3 regions of the Pseudomonas sp. LBUM1666 genome follow, and region 2 is predicted to be linked to each of the others. Evidence: predicted binding sites of a transcription regulator. Region 2 holds the regulator's gene; each other region holds the start of a gene.
What was found. Region 2 encodes FliA, which starts transcription of late flagellar genes. Its sites were predicted from a motif close to CTAAAGTTTNNNNNNNNNNNGCCGNTAA; they were not measured.
Positions count from the first base shown of each region.

Region 1: a site for FliA is predicted at 6,227-6,254, ahead of ACA056_RS05500 (flagellar protein MotY). Genes of this name have one in related genera too.
Region 3: a site for FliA is predicted at 4,791-4,818, ahead of ACA056_RS05935 (methyl-accepting chemotaxis protein). Genes of this name have one in related genera too.

Region 1 covers NZ_CP166789.1:1,235,266-1,245,523, reverse strand. The annotation lists gene ACA056_RS05535 (RnfABCDGE type electron transport complex subunit G) at 1-266, shown strand, start outside; gene ACA056_RS05530 (Rnf-Nqr domain containing protein) at 259-846, shown strand; gene nth (endonuclease III) at 872-1,510, shown strand; gene ACA056_RS05520 (PA3496 family putative envelope integrity protein) at 1,617-1,796, shown strand; gene ACA056_RS05515 (response regulator transcription factor) at 1,888-2,514, opposite strand; gene ACA056_RS05510 (hypothetical protein) at 3,095-3,727, shown strand; gene ACA056_RS05505 (argininosuccinate synthase) at 3,906-5,123, opposite strand; gene ACA056_RS05500 (flagellar protein MotY) at 5,253-6,161, opposite strand; gene pyrC (dihydroorotase) at 6,321-7,367, shown strand; gene rnt (ribonuclease T) at 7,364-8,041, shown strand; gene ACA056_RS05485 (peroxiredoxin) at 8,115-8,717, opposite strand; gene ACA056_RS05480 (bacterioferritin-associated ferredoxin) at 9,020-9,238, shown strand; gene bfr (bacterioferritin) at 9,437-9,910, shown strand; gene grxD (Grx4 family monothiol glutaredoxin) at 10,043-10,258, opposite strand, start outside.
Region 2 covers NZ_CP166789.1:4,560,653-4,570,910, forward strand. The annotation lists gene ACA056_RS20855 (ParA family protein) at 1-2, opposite strand, end outside; gene motD (flagellar motor protein MotD) at 46-936, opposite strand; gene ACA056_RS20865 (flagellar motor protein) at 952-1,692, opposite strand; gene ACA056_RS20870 (protein-glutamate methylesterase/protein-glutamine glutaminase) at 1,692-2,822, opposite strand; gene ACA056_RS20875 (chemotaxis protein CheA) at 2,872-5,109, opposite strand; gene ACA056_RS20880 (protein phosphatase CheZ) at 5,147-5,935, opposite strand; gene ACA056_RS20885 (chemotaxis response regulator CheY) at 5,966-6,337, opposite strand; gene fliA (RNA polymerase sigma factor FliA) at 6,505-7,245, opposite strand; gene fleN (flagellar synthesis regulator FleN) at 7,242-8,072, opposite strand; gene flhF (flagellar biosynthesis GTPase FlhF) at 8,189-9,517, opposite strand; gene flhA (flagellar biosynthesis protein FlhA) at 9,529-10,258, opposite strand, start outside.
Region 3 covers NZ_CP166789.1:1,327,824-1,338,081, reverse strand. The annotation lists gene secA (preprotein translocase subunit SecA) at 1-2,402, opposite strand, end outside; gene ACA056_RS05945 (DUF721 domain-containing protein) at 2,710-3,165, shown strand; gene ACA056_RS05940 (helicase HerA-like domain-containing protein) at 3,289-4,776, opposite strand; gene ACA056_RS05935 (methyl-accepting chemotaxis protein) at 4,966-6,855, shown strand; gene gpgS (N-acetylglucosaminyl phosphatidylglycerol synthase) at 7,137-8,258, shown strand; gene gpgD (N-acetylglucosaminyl phosphatidylglycerol deacetylase) at 8,251-9,027, shown strand; gene gpgF (glucosaminyl phosphatidylglycerol flippase) at 9,024-10,019, shown strand; gene ACA056_RS05915 (hypothetical protein) at 10,006-10,182, opposite strand.

The DNA.
Region 1 (10,258 bases), 2.9 Mb from region 2:
GCGTAAAAACGCTCAAGCAATCGGAAACTCCGGGGCTGGGCGGTCGACTCGCCGACTGGCCCAATGCCTGGCTTCAAGCTTTTTCCGGAAAGTCCCGAACCGAACCTGCCGACAATGGCTGGGCCTTGAAAAAGGATCAGGGGCAATTCGATCAAATGGCGGGGGCAACCATTACTTCGAGAGCGGTCATCAACGCCATCCATGACGCGTTGCGCTATTTCGACGAACATCAGCAACAGTTGATCGGGAGCAGCGCTCATGAATAAGTCATCGACGCTGCAGAATTCACTGATGCTTGCACCACTGATCGGTGCCACGGATTCATTGGTGTCCGCTCTGGGCTTGTGGCTGATGTTCATCGTGGTGATCAGTGCCTTTGGAATGAGCATGGGCGCCTTGCGGTCCCGACTTGTCCCTGCGACACGCTTGCTTGCCAGTGTCCTGCTGGCGGCCACACTGACCAGCTGCGCGGAACTCGCCGCGCAAGTCTGGTCGCTGCAATGGCACCAACATCTAGGGTTCTATGCAGGATTGATTGCCTTGCAATGCGTTGTGCTGGAACACACCGGTTTTTTCCAGAGCGCCTGGCGTGATCGCCTGCGCCTGTGTGGCCTGTTCGGCGCGTTGATGGCGGGCCTAGGCGTGCTGCGCGAATTCATCGGCAACGGAACATTTGGCAGCCATCTGCCATGGCTGACTGGCACTGCGCAAGCCGACTGGCAAGGCTGGTTACTGACCGCCGACGGTGGCTTGCACCTGGCCACCCTGGCCCCTGGCGGATTCATACTGCTGGGACTGCTGATCGCCGCACATCAGGCCTGGACCCGCTCGACGCCCCAACACTGACCGCCTTCGAGGAAACGCACTGCCCATGAATGCCGCAAAAAGACTGGAAATTTTCCGCCGATTTCACGAAGACAACCCGGAACCGAAGACCGAACTGGCCTATTCCTCCCCGTTCGAATTGCTGATATCCGTGATTCTCTCGGCGCAGTCGACCGATGTCGGCGTCAACAAGGCCACCGCCAAGCTCTACCCGGTGGCCAATACACCGGTGGCGATTTATGCCTTGGGTGTCGAAGGTTTGTCGGAATACATCAAGACCATCGGCCTGTTCAACAGCAAAGCGAAAAACGTGATCGAGACCTGTCGCTTACTGATGGAACGTCATGGAGGTGAAGTGCCGCAAACCCGTGAAGAACTGGAAGCGTTACCCGGCGTCGGCCGCAAGACCGCCAACGTAGTGCTCAATACCGCATTCCGTCAGCTGACCATGGCCGTGGATACGCATATTTTTCGGGTCAGCAACCGTACCGGCATTGCTCCAGGCAAAAATGTGGTCGAGGTTGAGCAAAAACTGATGAAGTTCGTGCCGAAGGAATATCTGCTGGATTCCCATCACTGGCTGATCCTCCACGGACGCTACGTTTGCCTGGCCCGTAAGCCTCGCTGCGGCAGTTGCCGGATCGAAGACTTGTGCGAATACAAGCAAAAGACTTCGGACGATTGAGGCGCTATTAGGTTTTTTGATTTATCGATTGAAAAAATCTTTTTTACCCGCCGGGAGATTATCGATATAAGGAGCGCCAAAGGCAGCCTTAGCCTGGAGTAACACTATGAGCACTGGCAAAGAGCAATTGGATGTAGAAGACGACTTCACCCCTGTTGAGGCTGATGATGCTGAACCGGTGGTTGAAGTGGCGAAGACCAACCTGAGCAAACGCCGTACCATCGACAATCTGCTGGAGGAGCGCCGACTGCAAAAGCAATTGGCCGATTACGATTTTGACCTATGACACCTAAAAGCCTCCCGAAACGGAGGCTTTTTACTAAGTGCCGACCCCTGATCCCCCCCCGCTCATCGCGCCTCGTCAAACGCTTGGGCAGTCACACCAGACCATTGCGTTGAGCCAATTCGATCAGGTCGACCAGGGAGCGGGCATTGAGTTTCAACAACAGACGAGTCTTGTAAGTACTGACAGTTTTATTGCTGAGGAACATTCCGTCGGCGATCTCCTTGTTGGTCTTTCCTCGGGCCAATTGTTGCAAGACCATCATTTCCCGTCCCGACAGTCGATCCACCATATCGGCTTCACTGGCGTTCCCCAAACTGGAACGTACGGTATGCAAGGCTTGATTCGGAAAGTAACTGTAGCCTGACAATACTGCCTTTATTGCACTGAGCAACTCAGTGAGATCCTGTTGTTTGCAGACATACCCTGCAGCACCCGATTGCATGCAACGCATAGAGAAATGCCCGGGCGCCTGGGAAGTTAGTATCAGTACTTTCATGGGCATTGCTGTCGATGTCAGACGCGCAATGACTTCCAGCCCATCAAGTTTTGGTATTCCAATATCCAGGATAACAATATCCGGCATATGCTCACGGGCAAGTTGCAACGCATCCACGCCATTATCTGTCTCTGCAATAACTTCGTAGCCGTGACGCTCCATTAGCATACGTACCGCAAGACGAATGACGGGGTGATCATCCACGATCAGCACTTTATTCATGGGCAAGTCCAATTTTCGCTGTTCGAATTTTTAGAGCCCGCACGATAGCCTAGTCGTTTCACCCATGGCATGCCGCCCCCCTCGGCCACCCACACCGAGAGACATTCCCTACAAACATTAAAGAATAGTCTTACAAAATCCCCAAAAATACCGTGGGGTTAAAAATTTTATCAACCTGAAAACATTTCGATTATTCGCAGTTTTTTTGTTTCTGTTTACAACCAGAAAACCAAATAACAGGGTTCGTCGCAAGACGATCCAACGAATACCGACTATTGAGCTACCCTTAAAAGTAACTGATATTTACCACTTTAAACCCCATACCACAAACACCGAATTTCAAGAATGTAACAAAAAATCACACCAGGCAACACTTCAACAACAAACTCAACCCAACACCGCCTAAAACCCAACAACAGAGGTACCCGCCGCACGTTCAATACCGTTACTATCAAACCTTCGAAATCCAAGACTTAAAAGGAGTGCTGCACCAATATAAACACCGACCACTTCGTTATTAAAATTAAAACCAAAAAAACCAATCAACCGAGAAAAGACAATATTCCAATGAGCAAAAAACATGACCAAATCAAAGAAAAAAATCATCAACCCCATGACAGTTATTGCAATATTTGCCGCTATTTCTGAAACATCAGCCGCCGTCTCACTGCCCTTTCTCGACAATAAGGAGCGGGAGCTCTATGTCTGGTTCCTGATCAGTTTCCCTTTTTATTTGCTTTTCCTTTTCTTTGCCACACTCAACTTCAACTACCGGTCGCTGTACGCGCCATCCGATTTCGGCAAGGGAAAGCATTTTATAAAAGTGATGGACAACGCTGAACGCGGTCAGCGGCCCGATAACCTGAAGGACCCTCCCGTCCGGATCGGTATTCAGACGGGCCTCTCGGCTCTACAGCACGTTTGCCTGGCCGAGCCGCTAAAAAACCTGCACATCGTCGATGCGCGGTGGCTAAACAAGAAAATGGAATTCGGTGCCTGGATTGAAAAAAACCGGCACCCACAGGGAAGCCCTGCACAAGTGATCGTATTTCTCACCTGTACCGATTCGGAGGCATTACTGAAGGAAAGCGCAAGCAAGCAATCAAAACAGGCAAAGAAACGCAGCGGCCCAACGCTTTGCATTGCTTACAATTTGAATTCACACGGTCTGACGATTCTTGATCACTCTTTTTACCTGACACACAGCAGGTAACGCTTGAAGAGCATTCAGAGAGAGGAAACAGAAGGAAGGTATTACAGATACAAAAAGAGCGCTGATAACACGATGTCCGGCAGGAAAACTCCCCCCTATTCTGAAAATTGTGGCCTTGTCACCGACAAGGCCACAACTCTCGTTCCACTACGGTCGTTCCACTACGGCTTCAAAAATCTCAGAAAAGCTTCCGGCCTTTGTTCGCCGCAATACGCATGCGCAACGCGTTGAGCTTGATGAAGCCCGCCGCGTCGGCCTGGTTGTAGGCGCCGCCATCTTCTTCGAAGGTCGCGATGTTGGCATCGAACAACGATTCGTCGGACTTGCGACCGGTGACGATCACGTTGCCCTTGTACAGCTTCAGGCGCACAACGCCGTTCACGTGGGCCTGGGACGCGTCGATCATCTGTTGCAGCATCAGACGCTCAGGGCTCCACCAGTAACCGGTGTAGATCAGGCTGGCGTATTTAGGCATCAGCTCGTCTTTGAGGTGAGCTACTTCGCGGTCCAGGGTGATCGATTCGATCGCACGGTGGGCGCGCAGCATGATGGTGCCGCCTGGGGTTTCGTAGCAGCCACGGGACTTCATGCCCACGTAACGGTTCTCGACGATGTCGAGACGGCCGATACCGTGTTCGCCACCGATACGGTTCAGGGTCGCCAGCACGGTAGCCGGGGTCATTTCGACGCCGTCCAGTGCAACGATGTCGCCGTTGCGGTAGGTCAGTTCCAGGTATTGCGCTTTATCTGGAGCCTTCTCCGGGGAGACGGTCCATTTCCACATGTCTTCTTCGTGCTCGGTCCAGGTGTCTTCCAGCACGCCGCCTTCATAGGAGATGTGCAGCAGGTTGGCATCCATCGAGTACGGGGATTTCTTCTTGCCGTGACGCTCGATCGGGATGTTGTGCTTTTCAGCATAATCCATCAGCTTTTCACGGGAGAGCAGGTCCCATTCGCGCCACGGAGCAATCACTTTTACGCCTGGCTTCAAGGCGTAGGCGCCCAGTTCGAAACGAACCTGGTCGTTGCCCTTGCCGGTGGCACCGTGGGAAATGGCGTCAGCGCCGGTTTCGTTGGCGATTTCGATCAGGCGTTTGGCGATCAACGGACGAGCGATGGAAGTACCCAGCAGGTACTCGCCTTCGTAAACGGTGTTGGCGCGGAACATCGGGAAAACGAAATCGCGCACGAACTCTTCGCGCAAGTCGTCGATGTAGATCTCTTTCACGCCCATGGCCTGTGCCTTGGCGCGTGCAGGTTCGACCTCTTCGCCCTGACCCAGGTCAGCGGTGAAGGTCACGACTTCACAGTTATAAGTATCCTGCAGCCACTTGAGGATCACCGAAGTGTCCAGGCCGCCGGAATACGCCAGAACGACCTTGTTTACGTCCGCCATGCCATCACTCCACGGGGTTCTACGGAAAGCCGTCAAGTCTACCGGTCATGCAGGATAATTTACAGAGGCGCGACAGCTTATGACGACGAAGCGACAGATTATGTCGAGTGAGCGACGATTACAGCGGGTTCAGGAGGTCGATGCGGCGCTCGCCGATGCAGTGGCCTGAGGGGCCGGCTTTTCGGTGGGCGCAACACGCGCGAGGTGCACATTGACCCGACGATTCTTCGCCCGGTTGGCGGAATTGGTATTGGGCGCCAACGGATAACGCTCGCCGTGAAAGCGCACAGTAATCTGCGATTCCTGAACGCCATTGGCCTTGAAGAACTCCATGACTGCCAGGGCCCGACGCCGCGACAGATCACGGTTCGTCAGGCGGTTGCCGCCGTTGTCAGAATGGCCATCGAGTTCAATGTGGTTGACCGTCGGGTCGGCCTTCATGAACTCCAGCATCACTTGTAATTGCGCCTTGGCCTGCGCGTCGAGATCGATGCCTTCGCCAGGGAAGCCGATCTGCGATTGCTTAACCTGCTCGAAATTCTTCGGCAGCAGCTTCGCCACGCAGCCCTGATAGTCGTTAAATGCCTTGCTGAACTTGACTGGCAACAGACGCACTTCCGATACCCGGCCATCGCCCGAGTATTGTCGAACGACCGGACTGCGGCCATCCATCAGGCCACTGATCAAGCGGCCAGCCTGAACTTGCGAACTGTTGAACAACACATTGCCGCTGCCGATTCGCACAGAACCGAGGTTGATGTCGCCACGCCCCGGCTGCCAGGGTGCAGCGGCCGCCAGCAAGGTGGCCGATCCGCCGCCGATCATCGAGTTATAGGCCTTCAGACGAAACGTCGCTTGCTCGCCAGCGCGTCGCACGAATTCGCCCGAACCAAAATCGGTGATCGGCTGAGTCAGGCGACATTCGAACTTGTCACCTTCGACCGTCCACTCGATGCTCTCCAGACGGGTCTGGAAAGTGAGCGCCATCGCAGGAAGGCTGGCAAACACGCTGAGCAAGGCTAAATAACGCTGGCGCACGGGAGGCTCCACTGGCTTCTACAACAAAAAGACCGACACACAGATGTTTACGGCATACCTGTTGGATATCGGAAGCTTCCTGCAAAACTTGATAGCGAGTGCCTGGAAGAGTCTTTTCCGGTAGCATTCCCCTCAGTTTGACCCGCCTGGAATCCCCTCATGTCCGACCGCCTGACCCTGCTGCGTCCCGACGACTGGCATATTCATCTTCGCGATGGTGCTGTGTTGCCCAATACAGTCGCGGATGTCGCGCGCACCTTTGGTCGCGCCATCATCATGCCCAACCTGGTACCTCCGGTGCGTAACACCGCTGAAGCCGACGGCTATCGCCAGCGGATTCTCGCTGCACGCCCGGCTGGCAGCCGCTTCGAACCGTTGATGGTGCTGTACCTGACCGACCGCACCCAGCCCGAAGAAATTCGCGAGGCCAAGGCCAGCGGCTTCATTCACGCCGCCAAGCTGTACCCGGCCGGCGCGACCACCAACTCGGACTCTGGTGTCACCAGCATCGATAAGATTTTCCCTGCACTTGAGGCAATGGCCGAAGTCGGGATGCCCTTGCTGGTTCACGGTGAAGTCACCCGTGGCGATGTCGACGTGTTCGATCGCGAAAAAATCTTCATCGATGAGCACATGCGTCGTGTGGTCGAGCGCTTCCCGAGCCTCAAAGTGGTGTTCGAGCACATCACTACCGCCGACGCCGTGCAGTTCGTCAACGAGGCTTCGGCCAATGTTGGCGCGACCATCACCGCGCATCACCTGCTGTACAACCGCAACCACATGCTGGTGGGCGGGATTCGGCCGCACTTCTATTGCCTGCCGATCCTGAAGCGCAACACCCATCAGGAAGCCCTGCTCGATGCCGCCACCAGCGGCAGCGACAAGTTCTTCCTCGGCACCGACTCGGCGCCTCATGCCCAGCACGCCAAAGAAGCCGCTTGCGGCTGTGCCGGTTGCTACACCGCTTATGCAGCGATCGAGATGTATGCCGAAGCCTTCGAACAGCGCAACGCGCTGGACAAACTCGAAGCCTTCGCCAGCCTGAACGGCCCGCGTTTCTACGGCCTGCCAGTGAACACCGATCGCATCACCCTGGTCCGCGAAGAGTGGACCGCCCCAACCAGCCTGCCATTTGGCGAGCTGACCGTAATCCCGCTGCGCGCCGGTGAAAAACTGCGCTGGCGCCTGCTGGAGGAACACGCGTGAGTGAAGACCATTTCGACGACGAACAGGACGGTCAAGGCGGCGGAGGTGGTTCGCGCCACCCGATGGCTGAGCGCTTCCGTGGATACCTGCCAGTCGTTGTCGACGTTGAAACCGGTGGTTTCAACTCTGCCACTGACGCCTTGCTGGAAATTGCCGCCACCACCATTGGCATGGACGAAAAAGGGTTTGTGTACCCCGACCACACCTACTTCTTTCGCGTAGAGCCTTTTGAAGGCGCGAACATCGAAGCGGCCGCTCTGGAATTTACCGGGATCAAACTCGATCACCCGCTGCGCATGGCAGTGAGTGAAGAAGCAGCGCTGACCGACATCTTCCGCGGCATCCGCAAGGCACTGAAAGCCAATGGCTGCAAACGGGCGATTCTGGTCGGGCACAACAGCAGCTTCGATCTGGGTTTCCTCAACGCCGCTGTCGCACGCCTGGACATGAAGCGTAACCCGTTTCATCCGTTCTCGAGCTTCGATACCGCGACCCTGGCCGGTCTGGCTTACGGCCAAACCGTACTGGCCAAGGCCTGTTCGGCAGCCGACATCGACTTCGACGGTCGTGAGGCCCACTCGGCTCGCTACGACACCGAGAAGACGGCCGAGCTGTTCTGCGGCATCGTCAATCGCTGGAAACAAATGGGCGGCTGGGAAGACTACAACGACTGAGCCGTCGTCAGGTTTACCCCGCCCATAAAAAAACCGGCCTCAACGGCCGGTTTTTTTATGCCTCAAACGTGCCTTACAGCGCAGCAGCGTTCTCGGTCAGGTAAGCCGCGACGCCTTCGGTCGAAGCGGTCATGCCTTTGTCGCCTTTTTTCCAGTTGGCAGGGCAAACTTCGCCGTGCTCTTCGTGGAATTGCAGAGCGTCGACCAGACGGATCAGCTCTTCAATGTTACGGCCCAGCGGCAGGTCGTTGATGATCTGCGAACGAACAACGCCCTTGTCGTCGATCAGGAACGCGCCACGGAAAGCCACGCCACCTTCGGACTCAACGTCGTAGGCCTTGGCGATTTCGTGCTTCAGGTCGGCAGCCATGGTGTAACGAACTTCGCCGATACCACCATTGTTGACCGGGGTGTTGCGCCAGGCGTTGTGGGTGAAGTGCGAGTCGATCGAAACGGCGATCACTTCAACGTTGCGTGCCTTGAAGTCAGACATGCGGTTGTCCAGAGCGATCAGCTCGGACGGGCAAACGAAGGTGAAGTCCAGTGGGTAGAAGAACACCAGGCCGTATTTGCCTTTGATGGCCGACGACAGGGTGAAGCTGTCTACGATTTCGCCATTGCCGAGTACGGCCGGTACGGTGAAGTCTGGGGCTTGTTTGCCTACGAGTACGCTCATTGGATATCTCCTGGTGTAAAAACGTGAAGTTCCGGGTTTGCGCCAGCCTGCCACCTTCAGGCGACAGCCCTGTGACACGAACCCGCTTCATAAGGACCGGCCATCATACACTGCGTTTTTGCCCTGTCCTTAACGGTTTTTTTGTCAGGGGAAATGCAGTCGACGGGTTTTCCTCGTGATCGATGCGGAGAGGAAACCGTTCGTCAGCCCTGATCAAAGCTTTCAGAAACCACTTTGACAATCATTCTCGTTAACATTAAGATCCATCGCAATTGAGTCACAACCAGCGACGGTTTTCACTTATGTATGTTTGCCTCTGCACTGGCGTCACCGACGGTCAAATCCGCGAAGCGATCTATGAAGGTTGCTGCAGCTATAAGGAAGTCCGTCAGGCCACCGGCGTAGCCAGCCAATGCGGCAAATGTGCCTGCCTTGCCAAGGAAGTGGTCCGCGAAACCCTGACCAAATTGCAATCGGCCCAGGCCGCGATTCCCTACCCTGTAGAATTTACTGCCGCGTAAATAACGTATTTCAAAGAACCGGACTTGATGTCCGGTTTTTTTATGTCTGAAAATCAATCGCTTACGCTCTAGACGCGGAACACAAACATTCTTATTCCGATTAATTTTCACTTAAGTTTCAATAACTTAGGTTTGACACCCTTAATTACGCGGCTCAAACTCTGCCTTATAGACAGCTACTTAGGGCAGGACCCCATCATGAAAGGCGACGTTACAGTCATCCAGCATCTCAACAAGATCCTTGCCAATGAGCTGGTCGCGATCAATCAATACTTCCTGCATGCACGCATGTACGAAGATTGGGGCCTGAACAAGCTCGGTAAGCACGAATACCACGAATCCATCGACGAGATGAAACACGCGGACAAACTGATCAAGCGCATTCTGTTCCTTGAAGGCCTGCCGAACGTCCAGGACCTGGGCAAGCTGCAGATCGGCGAACACACCAAGGAAATGCTTGAGTGCGACCTGCGTATCGAACGCACCGGTCATGCGGATCTCAAAGTGGCTATCGCTCATTGCGAAACCGTTGGCGACTTTGGTAGCCGTGAACTGCTTGAAGATATTCTTGAATCCGAAGAAGAACATATCGACTGGCTGGAAACCCAACTGGGTCTGATCGATAAAGTCGGTCTTGAGAACTACCTGCAATCGCAGATGGGCGAAGAGTAAGTTAGCGCCCGCTAAACTCGAGACATTAAAAAGCCCCGCTCTCTTTAAAGAGACGGGGCTTTTTAGTTGCTGAAGATCAAAAGATCGCAGCCTCGTTGCACTCGACAGCTCCTACGGGAGGAGCCAATCGTTTTAGGCCTCGGACTTGTTGGCAGCAGCAGCTTCGACAGCAGCTTTGATGGTGGTTTGCAGCGAACCGTCTGCAGCCATCTCGGTCATGATGTCGCTACCGCCGACCAGCTCACCGCCAACCCACAGTTGCGGGAAGGTTGGCCAGTTGGCGTATTTTGGCAGGTTGGCGCGGATTTCCGGGTTCTGCAGGATGTCCACGTAAGCAAATTTTTCACC
Region 2 (10,258 bases):
ATTCGGATTGTTCCTCCCGGTCGAAATGGTCGACCGAGGAAAAGCTCAACGTATTAATGCGGGTGACGGAGAATTGACGGCACTCTCTCGTCCCGGCGACTTGACCGGGGTCGGTGCAGTTTGTGTGCCAGCACGCTTCAACGCTGCATCCGGTTTCGCATTGGCGGTTCCGGTACCCGTGAGGCTGCGGCGTACATCGAGATTTCGTGACACCACCAGCACCACGCGACGGTTACGCGCCCGGCCCTCGGCAGTCGCGTTGTTGGCCACTGGCTGGAACTCGCCGTAACCCACCGACGCCAGGCGACCGGGGTTCACACCCTGCATCGCCAGCATGCGCACGATGCTCGCTGACCGGGCCGAGGACAGTTCCCAGTTGGTCGGGTATTGCGCGGTGCGGATCGGTTGATCGTCAGTGAAACCTTCGACGTGAATCGGGTTGTCGAACGGCTTCAGAATCGCGGCAACCTTGTCGATGATGTTGAACGCGATGTCACTGGGCATGGCGTCGCCGCTGCCGAACAACAGGCTGGAATTGAGTTCGATCTCGACCCACAGTTCGTTGCCGCGAATGGTCATCTGGTTGGAGCTGATCAAGTCGCCGAACGCGGCGCTGATGTCGTCGGCGATGCTTTTGAGCGGATCGCTGGCACCCGCGATACCGGCGTCGACCTGCTCGGCGTCTTTAACCAGCGGCTTGGCCGGGGTCACGGTCTTCGGTCGCTCATCGCCGATCGGGATCGGCTTGAGGGCGCGGTCGGAATCGGTAAACACCCCGATCAACGCTTCGGAAATAACCTTGTACTTGCCTTCGTTGATCGAAGAGATCGAGTACATCACCACGAAAAAGGCGAAGAGCAAGGTGATGAAGTCCGCGTATGACACCAGCCAGCGCTCGTGATTAACGTGTTCTTCAGGTTGGCGACGACGTGCCATGGTCCATGTCTCCCATCAATCCATGAAGCCCTGAAGCTTCAACTCAATAGAGCGAGGGTTTTCACCTTCGGCGATCGACAGAATGCCTTCCAACAACATTTCGCGATAACGCGACTGCCGCATAGCGACGGACTTGAGTTTGGCGGCAATCGGCAGCAGCACCAGGTTGGCACTGGCCACGCCGTAGATGGTCGCGACGAAGGCCACGGCAATGCCGCTACCCAGTTGCGATGGATCGGCCAGGTTGCCCATCACGTGGATCAGACCCATCACAGCACCGATGATGCCGATAGTCGGCGCGTAGCCGCCCATGCTTTCGAAGACTTTGGCGGCTTCGATGTCGCGGCTTTCCTGGGTGTAGAAATCCACTTCCAGGATGCTGCGAATCGCTTCCGGCTCGGCGCCGTCCACCAGCAGTTGCAGGCCTTTGCGCGAGTAATTGTCAGGTTCGGCGTCGGCCACCCCTTCCAGACCGAGCAGGCCTTCCTTGCGTGCGGTCAGACTCCAGTTGACGACGCGATCAACGCCACCGGCGAGGTCGATGCGTGGAGGGAACAGGATCCAGGCCAGAATCTGCATGGCACGCTTGAAGGCGCTCATCGGTGACTGCAGCAGCGCCGCACCGACGGTTCCGCCGATAACGATCAACGCCGCCGGGCCGTTGGCCAGGGCGCCGAGGTGACCGCCTTCAAGGTAGTTGCCGCCAATGATGGCGACAAACGCCAGGATGATCCCGATAAGGCTTAAAACATCCATCAGATACAAGCCTCGACCAGATGCTTGCCAATATCGTCCAGGCCGTACACCGCGTCGGCGAGTTCAGCTTTGACGATGGCCATCGGCATGCCGTAGATCACGCAGCTGGCTTCATCCTGAGCCCAGATTGCACTGCCGCCCTGCTTGAGCAGACGCGCGCCTTCGCGACCATCGGCGCCCATGCCGGTCAACACGACCGCCAGAACTTTGTCACCGTAAGACTTGGCCGCGGAACCGAAGGTGATGTCCACACACGGCTTATAGTTCAGACGTTCGTCGCCCGGGAGGATTTTCACCGCGCCACGGCCGTCGATCATCATTTGCTTGCCACCCGGCGCCAGCAACGCCAGGCCCGGACGCAGGATGTCGCCATCCTCGGCTTCCTTGACGCTGATGCGGCAGAGCTTGTCCAGACGCTCGGCGAAGGCCTTGGTAAAGGCAGCCGGCATATGCTGGATCAATACGATCGGTGCGGGAAAGTTGGCCGGCAATTGGGTCAGAACCCGCTGCAAGGCAACCGGGCCGCCAGTGGATGTACCGATGGCGACCAGTTTGTAGGCTTTGCGTTTCGGCGTTGGCGACGACGAGGCTGGCGCGTACGTACGTGCCGGAATCGGAGCCGGTGCCGGACGCGCAGGCGCGCTGCTGCCGTAGCTGCTGACGCTCGAAGGTGCAGGCGTCGGGGCGGGTGCGGCGACAGGTGCCGGAGCGCTGTAGGTGTTGGCGCGACGGTTACTGCGCGAGATGCTGAGAATCTTCTCGCACAGCAGTTGCTTGACCTTCTCCGGGTTGCGGGAGATGTCTTCGAAATTCTTCGGCAGGAAATCCACCGCGCCGGCGTCCAGCGCGTCAAGGGTTACCCGAGCACCTTCGTGGGTCAGCGAGGAGAACATCAACACCGGGGTCGGGCAGCGCTGCATGATGTGCCGCACCGCCGTGATGCCATCCATCATCGGCATCTCGTAGTCCATGGTGATCACGTCTGGCTTGAGGGCCAGCGCCTGATCAATCGCCTCTTTTCCGTTGGTCGCCGTGCCGACGACCTGGATATTCGGATCCGCTGAAAGAATTTCCGAGACGCGGCGGCGGAAAAACCCCGAATCGTCCACCACCAGGACTTTAACTGCCATAAACACTCCGTTAGACGGAGCGAGGCTCAGTCGCCCCGCCCCACCAGAATCAAATACGCCGTGCGGCGTAACGCTTGAGCATGCTCGGAACATCGAGAATCAGCGCAATGCGGCCGTCACCGGTGATGGTGGCGCCGGACATGCCCGGGGTTCCCTGGAGCATTTTGCCCAATGGCTTGATGACCACTTCTTCCTGGCCCACCAGTTGATCGACGACGAAGCCGATCCGCTGAGTGCCCACCGAAAGGATCACCACATGGCCTTCGCGCTGCTCTTCGTGAGCGGCGGAGCTGACCAGCCAGCGTTTGAGGTAGAACAATGGCAGCGCCTTGTCCCGCACGATCACCACTTCCTGGCCGTCCACCACGTTGGTGCGCGACAGGTCGAGGTGGAAGATCTCGTTGACGTTCACCAGCGGGAACGCAAACGCCTGGTTGCCGAGCATGACCATCAGCGTGGGCATGATCGCCAGGGTCAACGGGACCTTGATGACGATCTTCGAGCCCTTGCCCTTGGTCGAATAGATATTGATGGTGCCGTTGAGCTGGGCGATTTTGGTTTTCACCACGTCCATACCCACGCCGCGTCCGGAGACATCGGAAATTTCGGTCTTGGTCGAGAAACCCGGCGCGAAGATCAGGTTGAAGCAATCGGATTCGCTGAGGCGATCCGCTGCATCCTTGTCCATCAAGCCTTTCTTCACGGCAATGCCGCGCAGAACATCGGCGTCCATGCCCTTGCCGTCATCGGAGATGGACAGCAGGATGTGGTCGCCTTCCTGTTCAGCGGACAGGATCACCTTGCCGCTGCGAGGCTTGCCCATCGCTTCACGCTCGGCCGGCTCTTCAATACCGTGGTCGACCGAGTTGCGCACCAAGTGGACCAGCGGATCGGCCAGGGCCTCGACGAGGTTCTTGTCGAGGTCGGTTTCTTCGCCGACCAGTTCCAGGTTGATCTCTTTCTTGAGTTGGCGAGCCAGGTCGCGAACCAGACGCGGGAAGCGCCCGAAGACCTTCTTGATCGGTTGCATCCGGGTCTTCATGACCGCGGTTTGCAGGTCGGCCGTGACCACGTCGAGGTTCGACACGGCCTTGGACATGGCTTCGTCGCCGCTGTTGAGGCCCAGACGGACCAAGCGGTTACGCACCAGTACCAACTCGCCGACCATGTTCATGATTTCGTCGAGACGAGCGGTATCGACCCGTACGGTGGTCTCGGCTTCGCTGGCCGGTTTTTCCGGTGGCGGCGCGGACGGGGCACGGGCCGGGGCAGCAGCAGCGGCAGGCTTCGGCGCTTCGGCTTTAGGCTCGGGCGCTTTGGCAACGGGTTTCGCAGCCGGTGCTGGCGCCTTGGCGACAGGAGCAGAAACCACTGCGCCAGTGCCAACCTCGGTGAACTTGCCTTTGCCGTGCAATTCGTCGAGCAGCGATTCGAACTCGTGATCGGAGATCAGATCGCCGCCAGCCGCTTTAGCGGTTGGCGCAGCCGGGGCCGGGACCGCAGCAATGGCCGATTCCAGCGCATCAACGGCAAAGTTACCCTTGCCGTGCAGCTGATCGAGCAGTGCTTCGAACTCGTCGTCGGTGATATCGGAGCTGTCGCCTGCCGCTTTCGGGGCAGCCGGTGCGGCTGGCGCCGGGGCTACCGCATCGACGGCGAACTGGCCTTTACCGTGCAGTTGATCGAGCAACGACTCGAACTCGGCATCGGTTATTTCGTCGCTGGCCGACGCATTACTGCTCGGCGCTGGCACAGCTGCCGGGGCTTCTGCCTGAGCCTTGACGGCGTTCAGCGAGTCCAGCAGTTGTTCGAATTCGTTATCGGTGATGTCACCCGATTCGCTCTCGGCGGCAGGTTGTTCCACCACCTCGGCGACCGGTGCCGTTTCATCGGCGGTTTGCGGCTCGGCCAGGCGGGCCAGTGCCGCAAGCAATTCTGGCGTGGCAGCCGTGATCGGGCTGCGCTCGCGGACTTCGGTAAACATGCCGTTCACCGCATCCAGCGCTTCGAGAACCACGTCCATCAGTTCCGAGTCGACGCGACGTTCACCCTTGCGCAGGATGTCGAACACGTTCTCGGCGATGTGACAGCACTCCACCAGCTCGTTGAGCTGGAGGAAGCCGGCGCCTCCTTTTACAGTGTGAAAACCGCGAAAAATTGCATTGAGCAAGTCCGCATCATCGGGTCGGCTTTCAAGCTCGACCAGCTGTTCGGACAGTTGCTCTAGAATCTCGCCGGCCTCAACCAGGAAATCCTGAAGGATCTCTTCATCGGCGCCGAAGCTCATTAAGGGGGTGCTCCTAAAGGTCTAAAAACCTAAAAACCTAAAATCCAAGACTGGATAGCAAATCGTCCACATCGTCCTGACCGGACACAACGTCTTCTCTTTTATCGGCATGAATCTGCGGACCTTCACCCTGAGAGAGATGTTTTTGCGGATCTTTTTCTGCCAGCATCGCTTCACGGTCATGTTCGATGCCCGCAAAGCGGTCCACCTGACTGGCCATAAGCACGAGCTTGAGCAGGTTGCTTTCAACTTCGGTGACCAATTGGGTCACACGCTTGATCACCTGACCGGTGAGGTCCTGGTAATCCTGAGCGAGCAGAATGTCGTTGAGGTTGCTCGACACAACGCGATTGTCTTCGCTGCTGCGTGTCAGGAAACCGTCGACTCGCCGGGCCAGTTCGCGGAACTCTTCAGCCCCGACTTCGCGACGCATGAACCGTCCCCAATCGGTGCTCAAGGCCTGGGCTTCGTTGCTCAGGCCGTTGACCAGCGGCGTGGCGTTTTCCACCAGGTCCATGGTGCGGTTGGCAGCAGCCTCGGTCAGCTTGACCACATAACCCAGACGCTCGGTGGCATCCGTGATCTGCGAGACTTCCTCCGCTTGCGGCATGTGCGGGTCAATCTGGAAATTGACGATCGCGCTATGCAGCTCGCGGGTGAGCTTGCCCACTTCCTGATACAGGCCACGGTCACGGGTCTGATTGAGCTCATGGATCAGTTGCACAGCGTCGCCGAACCTGCCTTTTTCAAGGCTTTCGACCAGTTCGACCGCGTGTTTTTTCAGAGTCGATTCGAAATCGCCCTGTGAAGACTCGTTATGCTCCATAGCTCCCCCGTGGCGCAGTGGCTTCGCACATCAACCGATGCGTTCGAAAATCTTCTCGATTTTTTCTTTTAACGCCTGGGCCGTGAAGGGCTTGACCACATAGCCGTTAACACCGGCCTGGGCTGCCTCGATGATCTGCTCGCGCTTGGCTTCAGCGGTCACCATCAGCACCGGCAGGTGCTTGAGCTTTTCATCGGCACGCACGTGGCGCAGCAGGTCGATACCGGTCATGCCAGGCATGTTCCAGTCTGTTACCAGAAAGTCGATGCTGCCGCTGTTGAGAACCGGAATGGCGGTAGTGCCATCGTCGGCCTCGACCGTGTTGGTGAACCCAAGGTCACGCAACAGGTTTTTAATGATCCGCCGCATCGTTGAGAAGTCATCAACGATGAGGATTTTCATGTTCTTGTCCAATTCGACCTCCAAGCAGTCTTAAACGCGCCCAGCACCTGGACGCGCCATTTCAATCAATCCGGCAAAGCACTCAATGACTGTCTGGAGCACAACAGATCGGGACCGGTAAGGTTCAACACCCCACCAGCCGCGTTCGCAGTGTCCCCACACTGCCTTCAGCGCGCTCGCCACTCCCCCAAACGCCCCCGCAAACGGGCCGCGCACTGGCTGTGTAACTGGCTGACCCGAGATTCGCTGACCCCCAGGACCTCACCGATTTCCTTGAGATTCAACTCTTCGTCGTAGTACAGCGCCAACACCAGTCGCTCACGCTCCGGCAAATTGGCAATCGCGTCCGCCAGCGCCGCCTGGAAGCGTTCATCTTCCAGATCGCGTGACGGCTCGAGATGAGCACTGGCGCCATCCTCGTGCAGCCCTTCGTGTTCGCCGTCCTGCAACAGATCGTCGAAACTGAATAACCGGCTGCCCAGGGTGTCGTTCAAAATCCCGTAATAATCGTCGAGACTCAATTGGAGTTCGGCCGCAACCTCGTGATCTTTAGCGTCACGACCGGTTTTAGCTTCAATCGAGCGAATCGCGTCGCTGACCATCCGGGTATTGCGGTGGACCGAACGTGGCGCCCAGTCCCCCTTGCGTACTTCATCGAGCATCGCGCCGCGGATTCGAATGCCCGCGTACGTCTCGAAACTCGCGCCTTTGCTGGCGTCGTATTTGGTCGACACTTCAAGCAGGCCGATCATCCCGGCTTGGATCAGGTCTTCGACCTGGACACTGGCTGGCAGACGCGCCAGCAAGTGGTAGGCAATGCGTTTAACCAGTGGCGCGTAACGCTCGATCAGCTCGTACTGCGCGTCACGTGCCGACTTCTTGTAGAGGTTATAGCCACCGGCTGTCATAGCACAGGTCCTGCGGTTTGTTGCACGAGGCGCTCGACGAAAAACTCCAGGTGCCCACGCGGGTTGGCAGGTAGCGGCCAGGTATCGACCTTCTGTGCAATGGCCTTGAACGCCAGTGAGCACTTGGACCGCGGGAAGGCTTCGTAAACGGCGCGCTGCTTCTGCACAGCCTTGCGCACGCTTTCGTCGTAAGGCACCGCGCCGACGTATTGTAAGGCGACGTCAAGGAAGCGATCCGTGACCTTGGTCAACTTGGCGAATAGGTTGCGCCCTTCCTGCGGACTCTGGGCCATGTTGGCCAGGACGCGGAAGCGGTTCATGCCGTAATCGCGGTTCAGCAGTTTGATCAGTGCGTAGGCGTCGGTAATCGAGGTCGGTTCGTCGCAGACCACCAGCAAGACTTCTTGCGCTGCGCGAACGAAACTGACGACCGATTCACCAATGCCCGCCGCGGTGTCGATCACCAGCACGTCGAGGTTGTCACCGATATCGCTGAACGCCTGGATCAGGCCGGCGTGTTGCGCCGGGCTCAAATGAACCATGCTCTGTGTGCCGGACGCGGCCGGGACGATGCGAATGCCGCCAGGGCCCTGCAACAGTACGTCGCGCAGCTCGCAGCGGCCTTCGATCACGTCGGCCAAAGTTCGTTTGGGTGTCAGTCCCAGCAGGACGTCGACGTTCGCCAGCCCCAGATCGGCGTCCAACAGCATGACGCGTCGACCGAGCTCTGCTAGAGCCAGGGACAAGTTCACTGACACGTTAGTCTTCCCGACGCCACCTTTGCCGCCGGTCACCGCGATCACCTGTACGGGATGCATGCTGCCCATGAATTTTCTTTACCTTGTCTTACTTAGACGGAGGCCACATTACTGGCTGCGCGTTCACTAACTGAACAATGCATGGCAGACCATCGATGTAGGTACAAAAACTGTTCATTAATACCTCAGCCGACCTGCTTGGTCGGGCTGTGGTAAATATCAGCGAACATGTCGGCCATGGCTTCTTCGCTGGGTTCTTCTTGCATTTGCACGCTGACGGCGCGACTGACCAACTGATGACGACGCGGTAGATGCAAATCATCCGGAATCCGCGGGCCATCGGTCAGGTAGGCCACCGGCAATTCATGACTGATGGCCAAGCTCAACACCTCGCCCAGACTTGCCGTTTCATCCAGTTTAGTCAGGATGCAGCCAGCGAGCCCACAACGCTTGTAACTGTGATAAGCGGCCGTTAGAACCTGTTTCTGGCTGGTGGTTGCCAAAACCAGATAATTTTTCGATTTGATGCCACGACCGGCCAGGCTTTCGAGCTGCATGCGCAGTGCCGGATCGCTGGCCTGAAGGCCCGCGGTATCGATCAGCACCACGCGTTTGCGCAGCAAAGGCTCCATCGCCTGCACCAGCGATTGGCCCGGATCGACATGCGTCACCGACACATTGAGAATCCGGCCCAACGTCTTGAGTTGTTCCTGAGCACCAATGCGGTAGCTGTCCATGCTCACCAACGCGATATTCTGCGCGCCGTACTTGAGCACGTAACGGGCGGCGAGTTTGGCCAGGGTGGTGGTCTTGCCCATGCCGGCAGGGCCGACCATGGCAATCACGCCGCCCTCTTCCAGAGGCTCGATTTCCGGTGTGGCGATCATCCGCGCCAGGTGCGCCAGCAACATGCGCCAGGCCTGACGAGGTTCTTCAATATCGGTAATCAGCGCCAGCAAATCGCGTGACAACGGGCCGGACAGACCAATGCGTTGCAGGCGACGCCAAAGGTTGGCCTGGGCCGGACGGCTGCCTTGCAGCTGATTCCAGGCCAGAGAGCCGAGTTGCACTTCCATCAGTTCGCGCAGGCTGTTGAGTTCGAAACGCATCGAGTCGAACGCCCGTGGGTCGACGCCACCAGAGACAGGTGCCGCAGCCGGTGCAGGACGACGGGGCTCGGTGTAGGTCGGCTCGATCAGCGGCTCGGCGGCGGTCAGTGGCAGGCCGGCGAACAATTGGCGATTGGTGGACTTGTCGCTCTCGCCATCGCTGCGCAGGCTCAGTTCGGCCTGGGCGGTGACGATCCGCGATTGGGTCTTGCGCAGCTCGTCTTCGAGTTCCATGTTCGGAACGCGCGGAGCCAGCGCCGACAATTTGTAATCCAGGGCAGCCGTCAGCTCGACACCACCGGCGATCCGGCGGTTGCCAATGATGGCGGCATCAGCGCCCAGCTCATCACGAACCAGCTTCATGGCCTGACGCATATCGGCGGCGAAAAAACGCTTAACTTGCATAAACCACTACCTCAGCCGTTGGGCCCTACTGTCGCAACGATGGTCACTTGCTTGTTGTCAGGAATTTCCTGGTAAGCCAACACATGCAAACCCGGGACTGCCAATCGGCCGAATCGCGACAGCATCGCGCGAACCGGACCGGCTACCAGCAGAATCACCGGCTGACCTTGCATTTCCTGACGCTGCGCCGCATCGATCAACGAGCGTTGCAGTTTCTCAGCCATGCTTGGCTCCAGCAGAACGCCCTCTTCCGAGCCTTGTCCTGCCTTCTGAAGACTATTGAGCAATATTTGTTCCAACCTTGGCTCCAGAGTGATCACTGGTAGCTCGGAGTCAGTGCCTACAATGCTTTGGACGATTGCGCGGGATACGCCGACGCGCACCGCGGCCACCAGCGCGGCAGTATCTTGACTCTTGCTGGCATTGTTGGCGATGGCTTCGGCAATGCTGCGAATGTCCCGTACTGGCACCTGTTCGGCCAGCAAAGCCTGCAAAACCTTGAGCAACTGCGACAGCGACACCACGCCCGGCACCAGCTCTTCAGCCAGCTTCGGCGAGCTTTTGGCCAGCAATTGCATGAGTTGCTGCACTTCTTCGTGACCGATCAACTCGCTCGAGTGCTTGTACAGAATCTGGTTCAAGTGGGTTGCCACTACCGTACTGGCATCGACCACGGTGTAACCGAGGGATTGTGCCTGGGCACGCTGGCTGATTTCGATCCAGACCGCCTCCAGACCGAAA
Region 3 (10,258 bases), 3.0 Mb from region 2:
TGCTTCGGGTTCTTCTGTGCATAACCACGCAAGTGGATGCCATGACGCAGGTGATCCATGGTCGACAGGTGGTCTTTCCACAGGTCGTCGAGCACACGCAGAACGATTTGCTTCTCGAAGGTGCGCAGCGCTTCGGCGCTCGCCTGCTCTTCTTTCTCGTTGTACGCGGCCAGCAGCTCGGTCATGAGCTTCTCGCGCAGGGTTTCTTCGTACAGGTGATCGTCTTCGTCGAGCCATTTCTGGATCGGCAGCGCCACACCGAAGTCACTCTGCAACGCCGCTTCCAGACCGGCCACGTCCCACTGCTCAGGCAGCGATTGCGGTGGAATGTGTGCGCTGACGGTTGCGTTGAGTACGTCCTGACGGAAGTCGGCGATGGTTTCACCGATGTTGTCGGCGGCCAACAAACTGTTACGCATGTGATAGATCACTTTACGTTGTTCGTTGTTGACGTCGTCGAACTCGAGCAGTTGCTTACGAATGTCGAAGTTGCGGCCTTCAACCTTGCGCTGAGCCTTCTCGATGGCGTTGGTCACCATGCGGTGCTCGATCGCCTCGCCAGGCTGCATGCCCAGGGCCTTCATGAAGTTCTTCACCCGATCAGAGGCGAAGATGCGCATCAGGCTGTCTTCCAGCGACAGGTAGAAACGGCTGGAACCAGCGTCACCCTGACGACCGGCACGACCACGCAGCTGGTTGTCGATACGGCGCGATTCGTGGCGCTCGGAAGCAATCACCTGCAAACCGCCCGACTCGAGCACTTGCTGGTGACGTTTCTGCCAGTCGGCCTTGATCTGGGCAATCTGCTCAGGGGTCGGGTCTTCCAGGGTTGCCACTTCCACTTCCCAGTTACCGCCCAACAGGATGTCGGTACCACGACCGGCCATGTTGGTGGCGATGGTCAGTGCGCCGGGGCGACCGGCCTGGGCAATGATCTCGGCTTCTTTTTCGTGGAACTTGGCGTTCAGAACCTTGTGTTCGATGCCTTCCTTCTCCAGCAGCGCAGACATGTGCTCGGAAGTTTCGATGGTTGCAGTACCCACCAGCACCGGACGGCCCTGGGTCATGCATTCCTTGATGTCATTGATGATCGCCGCGTATTTCTCTTCAGCGGTCAGGAACACCAGGTCGTTGTAGTCTTTACGCGCCAGCGGTTTGTTCGGTGGGATAACCATCACCGACAGACCGTAGATCTGGTGGAATTCGAACGCTTCGGTGTCAGCGGTACCGGTCATGCCGGACAGCTTGTTGTACAGACGGAAGTAGTTCTGGAACGTGGTCGAGGCCAGGGTCTGGCTTTCGGCCTGAATGTTCAGGTTTTCCTTGGCTTCGATGGCCTGGTGCAGGCCTTCGGACAGACGGCGACCCGGCATGGTGCGACCGGTGTGTTCGTCGACCAGAACGACCTGGCCATCCTGCACGATGTATTCGATGTTGCGATTGAACAGTTTATGAGCGCGCAGACCAGCATAAACGTGAGTCAGCAGACCTAGGTTGTGCGCCGAGTACAGGCTCTCGCCTTCAGCCAGCAGGCCAACGCGGGTCAGCATGTCTTCGATGAACTGGTGACCGGCTTCGTTGAGCTCGACCTGACGGGTCTTCTCGTCGACGGTGTAGTGGCCGGCCTTGGTGACTTCGCCTTCAACTTCTTCGATGTGCAACTCAAGCTGCGGGATCAGTTTGTTGATCTCGATGTACAGCTTGGAGCTGTCCTCGGCCTGACCGGAAATGATCAGCGGGGTACGGGCTTCGTCGATGAGGATGGAGTCGACTTCGTCGATCACGGCAAAATTGAGTTCGCGCTGGAATTTTTCTTCCATGCTGAACGCCATGTTGTCGCGCAGGTAGTCGAAACCGAATTCGTTGTTGGTGCCGTAGGTAATGTCGGCAGCGTAAGCCAGACGTTTCTCTTCCGGCGGCTGGAACGGCGTGACAACACCGACCGACATTCCGAGGAATTCGTAGAGCGGACGCATCCAGTTAGCGTCACGACGGGCCAGGTAGTCGTTCACCGTCACAACGTGCACGCCCTTGCCGGACAGTGCGTTGAGGTAAACGCCCAGTGTTGCCACCAGGGTCTTGCCTTCACCGGTACGCATTTCCGCGATCTGGCCTTCATGCAAGGTCATGCCGCCGATCAGCTGGACATCGAAGTGGCGCATACCCATGACGCGCTTACCGGCTTCGCGGGCGACCGCAAAGGCTTCTGGCAGCAGCTTGTCGAGGGTTTCCCCTTTGGCGATGCGGGCCTTGAACTCATCTGTCTTGGCACGCAATTGATCGTCCGAAAGGGCCACCATTTGCTCTTCGAAGGCATTGACGAGTTGCACCGTCTTGAGCATGCGTTTGACTTCACGCTCGTTCTTGCTTCCAAAAAGTTTCTTTAACAAAGGCGCAAACATATCGGCAGGATCTTCCACACTAAAGGGATGGAGGGCGGCCCCGTGAGTCGCCCGAGCAGCCCTCATGGCCGCATGCGAACGAGCATTCTACCCGGAAACGATGGTGAGGAAAGTGGCGTTATTCCACGATGCTGGCACAGCGCTGTGACGGGGCTCACTTAAAATAAGGGCTTTTTGCTGAACTTCAAGCCATTCACGGCACAAGTTACTTGTTGATTTAATGGGTAAAGCGCTCGTAAAGCAATGGCTCGGGTGCATCCGGTGCTTTCTGCTACCATGGCGGCTCTGTTACTTCAGGTGTCTGATCATGGCATTTCGCCCTCTTACGGCCAGAGCACCCGCCGTCCTGCTTCGCGAAGCCAAACCGCTGAAAGCCATCTTCGGCCACGCTCAACGCCTGGGTCATTTACAACGTCTGCTGGAAAGCCAATTGCAGCCCGCCGCCCGCGAGCATTGCCATGTGGCGTCGTGGCGCGAAGGCAGTTTGTTGCTGATAGTGACCGACGGTCATTGGGCAACCCGCCTGCGTTATCAGCAAAAGCGTCTGCAACGGCAATTACAGATGTTCGACGAATTCGCCAGTTTGACGCGGATTCTGTTCAAGGTTCAGCCGCCCACGGTTCAGCAAGGGGCGGCTGGGCATACCATCAGTTTGTCGACCGATGCAGGCGCGACCATTCAGGCCACAGCCGACGGGATCAGCGATCCGAATCTGCGGGCGGCGCTGGAACGGCTGGCGGCTCACGCCAAACCCAAGGCATGACATAGAACCCATGTGGGAGCGAGCCTGCTCGCGAAGGCGGCCTGACATTCAACATAGATGTTGTCTGATCTACCGCTTTCGCGAGCAGGCTCGCTCCCACATTGATTGCACCCAGCCAGATGTTTAGCGGCGCTTGCTGCCTCCGAGCAGAGAGCCCATTAGACCGCGCACCAACTGTCGGCCCAATTGATTGGCCGCCTGGCGCATCGCTGATTTCAGTGCCTGCCCCGCCGCGGTGCCGAGGAATTCCCCGGCCTTGTCGGTGAAGCTTGGCTCTTCGACTGCCGGTTTGCCCGGAACAGCGTCAGGCTCTGGCGCCAACCCTTTGCGCCCCATCAACACTTCATAAGCCGATTCGCGATCAACGGGTTTGTCATACCGCCCCTTGAATGGCGACCCCGAGATCAGCGCTGTGCGTTCAATCTCGCTCAGTGGCCCGATCCGCGACTGCGGTGGCGCGACCAAAACCCGCTGGACGATCTCCGGTGTGCCCTTGTCCTGCAACGTACCGACCAGCGCCTCGCCGATTCCAAGCTCGGTCAGCACCGACAAGGCATCGAACGCCGGATTCGGACGGAAGCCTTCAGCCACCGCTCGCAAGGATTTCTGTTCCTTGGCGGTGAACGCGCGCAGGCCATGCTGAACGCGCAGACCGAGCTGAGCCAGCACGTCATCCGGCAAGTCGCCCGGCGATTGCGTGACGAAATACACGCCAACGCCTTTCGAGCGTATCAGCCGCACCACTTGCTCAAGACGATCCTGCAACGCCTTTGGCGTACCGGCGAACAATAAATGCGCTTCGTCGAAAAACAACGCCAGCAGCGGTTTGTCCGAATCCCCGCGCTCTGGCAATTGCTCGAACAGTTCGGCCAGCAGCCACAACAGGAACGTCGCGTAGACCTTCGGCGCTTCGTGCACCAGACGGCTGGCATCGAGCAAATGAATGCGCCCACGGCCCTCGGCGGTCGGCTGCAGGATGTCTTCGAGTTGCAGCGCCGGCTCACCGAACAGCGCTTCGGCGCCCTGCTGTTCCAGGGTCGCCAGACGTCGCAACAGCGCCTGACTGGAACCGGTGGTCAGCAGCGCGGCGTCGTCCCCCAGCAATTCGGGGTTGTCACGCAGGTGATTGAGCAGTGCCTTCAGGTCCTTGAGGTCCAGCAGCAACAGCCCTTCACGGTCCGCCACCTTGAACGCGGCGTACAGCGCCGACTGTTGGCTGTCGGTCAGCTCCAGCAGGCTGCCAATCAATAACGGCCCCATTTCGCTCAAGGTTGTGCGCAATGGATGACCGGACTGACCATGAATGTCCCACAGGGTCACCGGATACGCCTGAGGCGTGTGGTTCAGCCAGGGCATCCCGGTGATCCGCTCGGCGATTTTGCCTTGAGGGTTGCCGGCGGCGCCCAGACCGCACAGGTCACCCTTGATATCCGCGGCAAACACCGCCACGCCGGCATCGCTGAAGGCTTCGGCCATCCGTTGCAAGGTGACGGTTTTGCCCGTCCCGGTAGCGCCCGCGACCAAACCATGACGGTTCGCCAGACGCATGGCCTGGGCAATGGGCTGCCCGGCGAGGTCGGCACCGATAACGAGTTGTAATGAGTCAGGCATTTTGTCACCCATGGTTAATCTTTGATCCTTCACGGCCGATAGAAATAAGCGAGAGACCCAATTGAAAGCAAGGTCCGACATTCCCCTATGGAGAGCAGGAATTACCGACTCGCTCCATTGCGCACTCATTTTGCGCGCATTAACAGCAACGCGCCCCGAACAATAAGACCTTAGCGGACCCCCCGAGCCATGAACAAAAATCTGCGCTTCAGCCATAAAATCCTGCTTGCCGCCGCCCTCATCGTCATTGCCGCCTTCGCCACGTTCACGCTGTACAACGACTATTTGCAGCGCAACGCCATTCGCGAAGACCTGGATAACTACCTCAATGAGATGGGAGACGTCACCGCCAACAACATCCAGACCTGGCTCGCCGGTCGTATCCTGCTGATCGACAACCTCGCCCAGAACATCGCCATCAATCCCGAACAGGCCACCGTTTCCAGCCTGCTTGAGCAGAAAGCTCTGACGTCGACCTTCATGGCGTCCTACCTGGGCGACGCCACCGGCCACTTCACCATCCGCCCGGATGCGAAGATGCCCGATGGCTTCGACCCACGGGTTCGCCCTTGGTACAAAGGCGCCGAAAGCAGCAGCACCGCCACCCTGACCGAACCCTACATCGACGCGGCGACCGGCCAAACCATCATCTCGATCGCCACCGCCTCGAAAAAGGCCGAGCAAAGCGTCGGTGTGGTGGGCGGCGACCTGAGCCTGCAAACCCTGATCGACACCCTCAGCGCCCGCGACTTCGACGGCATGGGCTACGCCTTTCTGGTGAGCGCCGACGGCAAGATTCTGGTCCACCCGGAAAAAGCCATGGTGATGAAGTCCCTGAGCGAGGCGTACCCGAAAAATACCCCGCGCCTGAGCAGCGACTTCAGTGAAGTGGAAGTCGACGGCAAAACCCGCATCGTCACCTTCACCCCAATTAAAGGCCTGCCATCGGTCAACTGGTACATCGGTCTGTCGGTGGATAAAGACAAAGCCTTCTCGATGCTCACCGAATTCCGCGCCTCGGCGGTCATTGCGACAGTCATTGCCGTGGCCATCATCATCGCTCTGCTGGGCATGCTGATCCGCATCCTGATCCAGCCGCTGCACGTCATGACCCGCGCCATGGCAGACATCGCCGACGGTGAAGGCGACCTGACCAAGCGCCTGACCATCGTGAACAACGACGAATTCGGTGTCCTCGGTACCGCGTTCAACCGCTTCGTGGAACGCATTCACGGTTCGATCCGCGAAGTGTCGTCGGCCACCGGGCAGGTTAACGAAGTGGCTTTGCGTGTAGTGGCCGCCTCGAACTCGTCGATGTTCAACTCCGACCAACAGGCTTCGCGCACCAGCAGCGTGGCCGCGGCGATCAACCAGCTCGGCGCCGCCGCTCAGGAAATCGCCCGCAACGCAGCGCAAGCATCGAGTCAGGCCAGCGATGCCCGCAGCCTGGCCGAAGATGGTCAGCAAGTGGTGGATCGCAGCATTGTCGCGATGAATCAGCTGTCGAGCATGCTCAGCGCCTCAAGCACCAACATCGAATCGCTGAACAGCAAGACGGTGAACATCGGGCAGATTCTCGAAGTGATCACCAGCATCTCCCAACAAACCAACCTGCTGGCGCTCAACGCGGCTATCGAAGCGGCGCGCGCCGGTGAAGCCGGACGTGGTTTTGCCGTGGTGGCCGATGAAGTGCGCAACCTGGCGCACCGCACTCAGGAATCAGCGCAACAAGTGCAGACCATGATCGAGGAGCTGCAAGTCGGCGCCCGCGAATCCGTCAGCACCATGAGCGACAGCCAGCGCCACAGCCAGGACAGCGTCGAAATCGCCAACCTGGCCGGCGAGCGTTTGAACAGCGTGACGTTGCGTATCGGCGAGATTGACGGGATGAACCAGTCGGTGGCGACGGCGACCGAGGAGCAGACGGCGGTGGTGGAATCGATCAACGTCGACATTACCGAGATCAACACACTGAATCAGGAAGGCGTGGAAAACCTGCAGTCGACGTTGCGGGCGTGTTCGGATCTTGAGCAGCAGGCGGCGCGGTTGAAACAGTTGGTAGGCAGTTTCCGGATCTGAGGGTTCGACGGTGGATTGGCGTTGAAGCGTAGATCCACCCCTCACCCCAACCCTCTCCCCATAGGGGAGAGGGGGAAAGGGAGCTGATCGCATGCTTTTCTAAACCTGAGTTCGACTCGGACGTTCAGGTCGATGTAACTCTAAAGAACACCTCGGTCGGTCCCCTCTCCCTCTGGGAGAGGGCTAGGGTGAGGGGTGACGATCGCCCTCACACCACAAAACCCCAACCGAACATCTATCCTTCATAAAGGTCAACCAAGGGAGCCCAACGGACCGGAGGGATGTTCATCGTGCATATCGCTGACATAACCATGTTCTACGCCCCTGCCAGCGGTGGCGTGCGCACTTATCTGGATGCCAAACACCGTCGCCTGAGCATCAAGCCGGGCATTCGCCACAGCCTGTTGATCCCCGGGGCTTACTTAAGTGAACAGGATGGCGTTTACACGGTTCCGGCCCCCGCCCTGCCCTTCGGCAAGGGTTATCGCTTCCCTCTCCGTCTCGCACCATGGCGCAATGTTCTGCAGGACTTACAGCCCGACCTGATCGAGGTCGGTGACCCCTACCTCACCGCATGGGCGGCCCTCGATGCCCGACGGCAACTCGATGTCCCGGTGATCGGCTTTTATCACTCGGACCTGCCGCTGCTGGTCAGCAATCGCATGGGCAACTGGGTCACTACCAACGTTGAAGCCTATGTCAGCAAGCTCTATGGCAACTTCGATCGGGTTCTGGCACCCAGCCAGGTCATGGCCGACAAACTGATCGGGCTGGGGGTGAAGAACGTTTTCGTGCAACCGCTGGGCGTCGATTTGCAAACCTTCAATCCCATGGCACGAGACACGGGCCTGCGGGCCGAATTGGGTATTGATGAAAACACGCATTTGCTGATCTTCGCCGGGCGCGGCTCCAAGGAAAAAAACCTGCCGGTGCTGCTCGACTGCATGAAATGCCTGGGCCGACGCTATCACCTGCTACTGGTAGGCTCGTCGATGCCGGCCGTGGTGCCGGACAACGTCACCGTGGTCGGTGAGTTCTGTCCGGCGGTACACGTGGCGCGATTGATGGCCAGCGCCGATGCACTGCTGCACGCCGGTGATCAGGAAACCTTCGGCCTGGTGGTTCTTGAAGCCATGGCCAGTGGCATTCCGGTGGTGGCGGTGGCGGCCGGGGCCTTTCAGGAAATCATCACCGATCAATGCGGCCTGCTCTGCCCGCCGAATAATCCATTGGCGATGGCCAACGCGGTCCGCGAGCTGTTCAGTTCGGGCAGCGTGGTTTTGGGCAAACAGGCCCGTAGCCATGTCGAACGGCATTACTCCTGGGACACGGTGGTCAACAGCCTGCTGGGGCACTATCACGCCGTGCTCGGCAGCCACTGGCCGCTGACGGCCAATGGTTGAGCCCATGAACCCGCCCAGCCTGTTACTCGTGCTGCACGACGTCGCACCGCAAACCTGGGCCGATTATCAACCCTTTGTCGAAGCCGTCGACGCTCTGGGCGAGGTGCCGATGACCTGGTTGGTGGTGCCGAATTTCCACAAACACAACGATCTGGAGGAGCATCCGGGATTTCGACGTTTGCTCACCCGTCGTATCGCCCGGGGTGACGAACTGGCATTGCACGGTTACTTTCATTGCGATGAAGCGCCCACTCCCACAACTCCACGAGACTGGTTCATGCGCAGGATCTACACCCACGAAGGCGAGTTTTACAGCCTGACTCAAGAAGTCGCCCTCGCCCGCCTGCGCGCCGGTATCGAAGTGTTCCACCGTTATCACTGGCCGCTGGAGGGCTTCGTCGCCCCGGCCTGGTTGATGAGCGAAGGGACGCGCCAGGCCTTGCGCCAGTTACCCCTGAGTTACACCAGCGATCCGCAGCATCTGTATCGTCTGCCAGACTTCACCGCGGTCGACGCGCAGGGACTGGTCTGGAGTGCGCGCAGTGCCTGGCGCCGAGGACTATCGAAGCTCGTCAGCGATCAACGCGAACAACGCTGGCAGCAAGCACCGGTGATTCGTCTCGGCCTGCACCCGGTGGATATGCGCCATGAGTTCTCGCGCACTTACTGGCTGCAAACCCTCAAGCGCTTGCTCGACGAAGGACGAGTGCCGATGACCAAGGCACGCTGGCTGGCACTGCAAAGCGACCGTATGGGTCGCGCCGCATGAGTCGCGGGATTCTGCTGCTCGTCGCGCTGCTCGCTGCGGTGTTGATTCCGTCGCTGCTGGGCGGCAACGAAACCTGGTATCGACTGCAAAGCTTTCCGCTGACATGGTTGCTGATCATGTTCGGCATGATCCTGCTGTGCTGGGTGCTGAACACGATGCGCTTGCGCCTGTTGCTCGGGGATCAGCGTGACAAGGTGGGCCCGCTAAAAAGTCTCGGGGTGGTGATGGCCGCCGAATTCGCCTATTGCGCTACCCCCGGCGGCAGCGGCGGGCCGCTGACCATCATGGCGCTGCTGGCGCGCAATGGCGTGCGTCCGGCCAGGGGCAGCGCCGTGTTTGCCATGGATCAGCTGAGCGATTTGCTGTTTTTTCTCTGCGCGCTGAGCGGGATCCTGATCTATGCGTTGTTCCAGCACCTCAGCCAACGCATGGAATGGCTGCTGACCGTCAGCGCCATTTCGATGTTCGGCGGGTTGTTCAGTTGCGTGGTGGTCGCCCGCTACCATCGAGTACTGATTCGTCTTAGCGGTCGATTGCTCGCTCGCCTGAATGTCAAAGCCACCACGCGCGTACGCTGGGCGCGAAAACTCCTGCACTTTCTGGCGGCGTTCACGGACACACTGAAGCTGCCCTTTCAGACGCTCATCACGGTGTTTGCCCTGACTTGCCTGCATTGGATCTTGCGCTATAGCGTGCTGTATCTGGCGTTGCGTGGGCTCGGGGCGGATTTGCAGTGGGCCTGGAGCTTTCTGATCCAGATGCTTTCACTGAGCGCGGGGCAGTTCAGCCTGTTGCCGGGCGGTGCCGGGGCGGCGGAGTTGACGTCGGCGGCGCTGCTGGCGCCGATGGTGGGAAAATCCACCGCGGCGGCGGCGATTCTGATCTGGCGGGCGGTGACTTATTACTTTTATCTGGTAGTCGGTGGGCCGGTATTTTTACTGATGCTTGGGCGGCCGCTGCTGAAGAAGTTGATGAAGTTCAAACAGGCTTAGTTTTATCGTCGGGCTCTTTCTGCAACTGCTCCCACAACTCGGCGGCACCGGGAAACTCCGTGCCGTCTTCAGGGCTCATGTCTTGCGGGTCGTAACGACTCAAACACCCTTCGCCCAACGTGGCGGGAGCCTTGGATGTAGCTTTATCGAGTGGATCGGCCATGGTCATGTCCTCAGTACAGAAAAGGCGAAGGGCCTGAAGCGATTGAACGCCCAGGCCCTTCGAATTTCAACTGTGT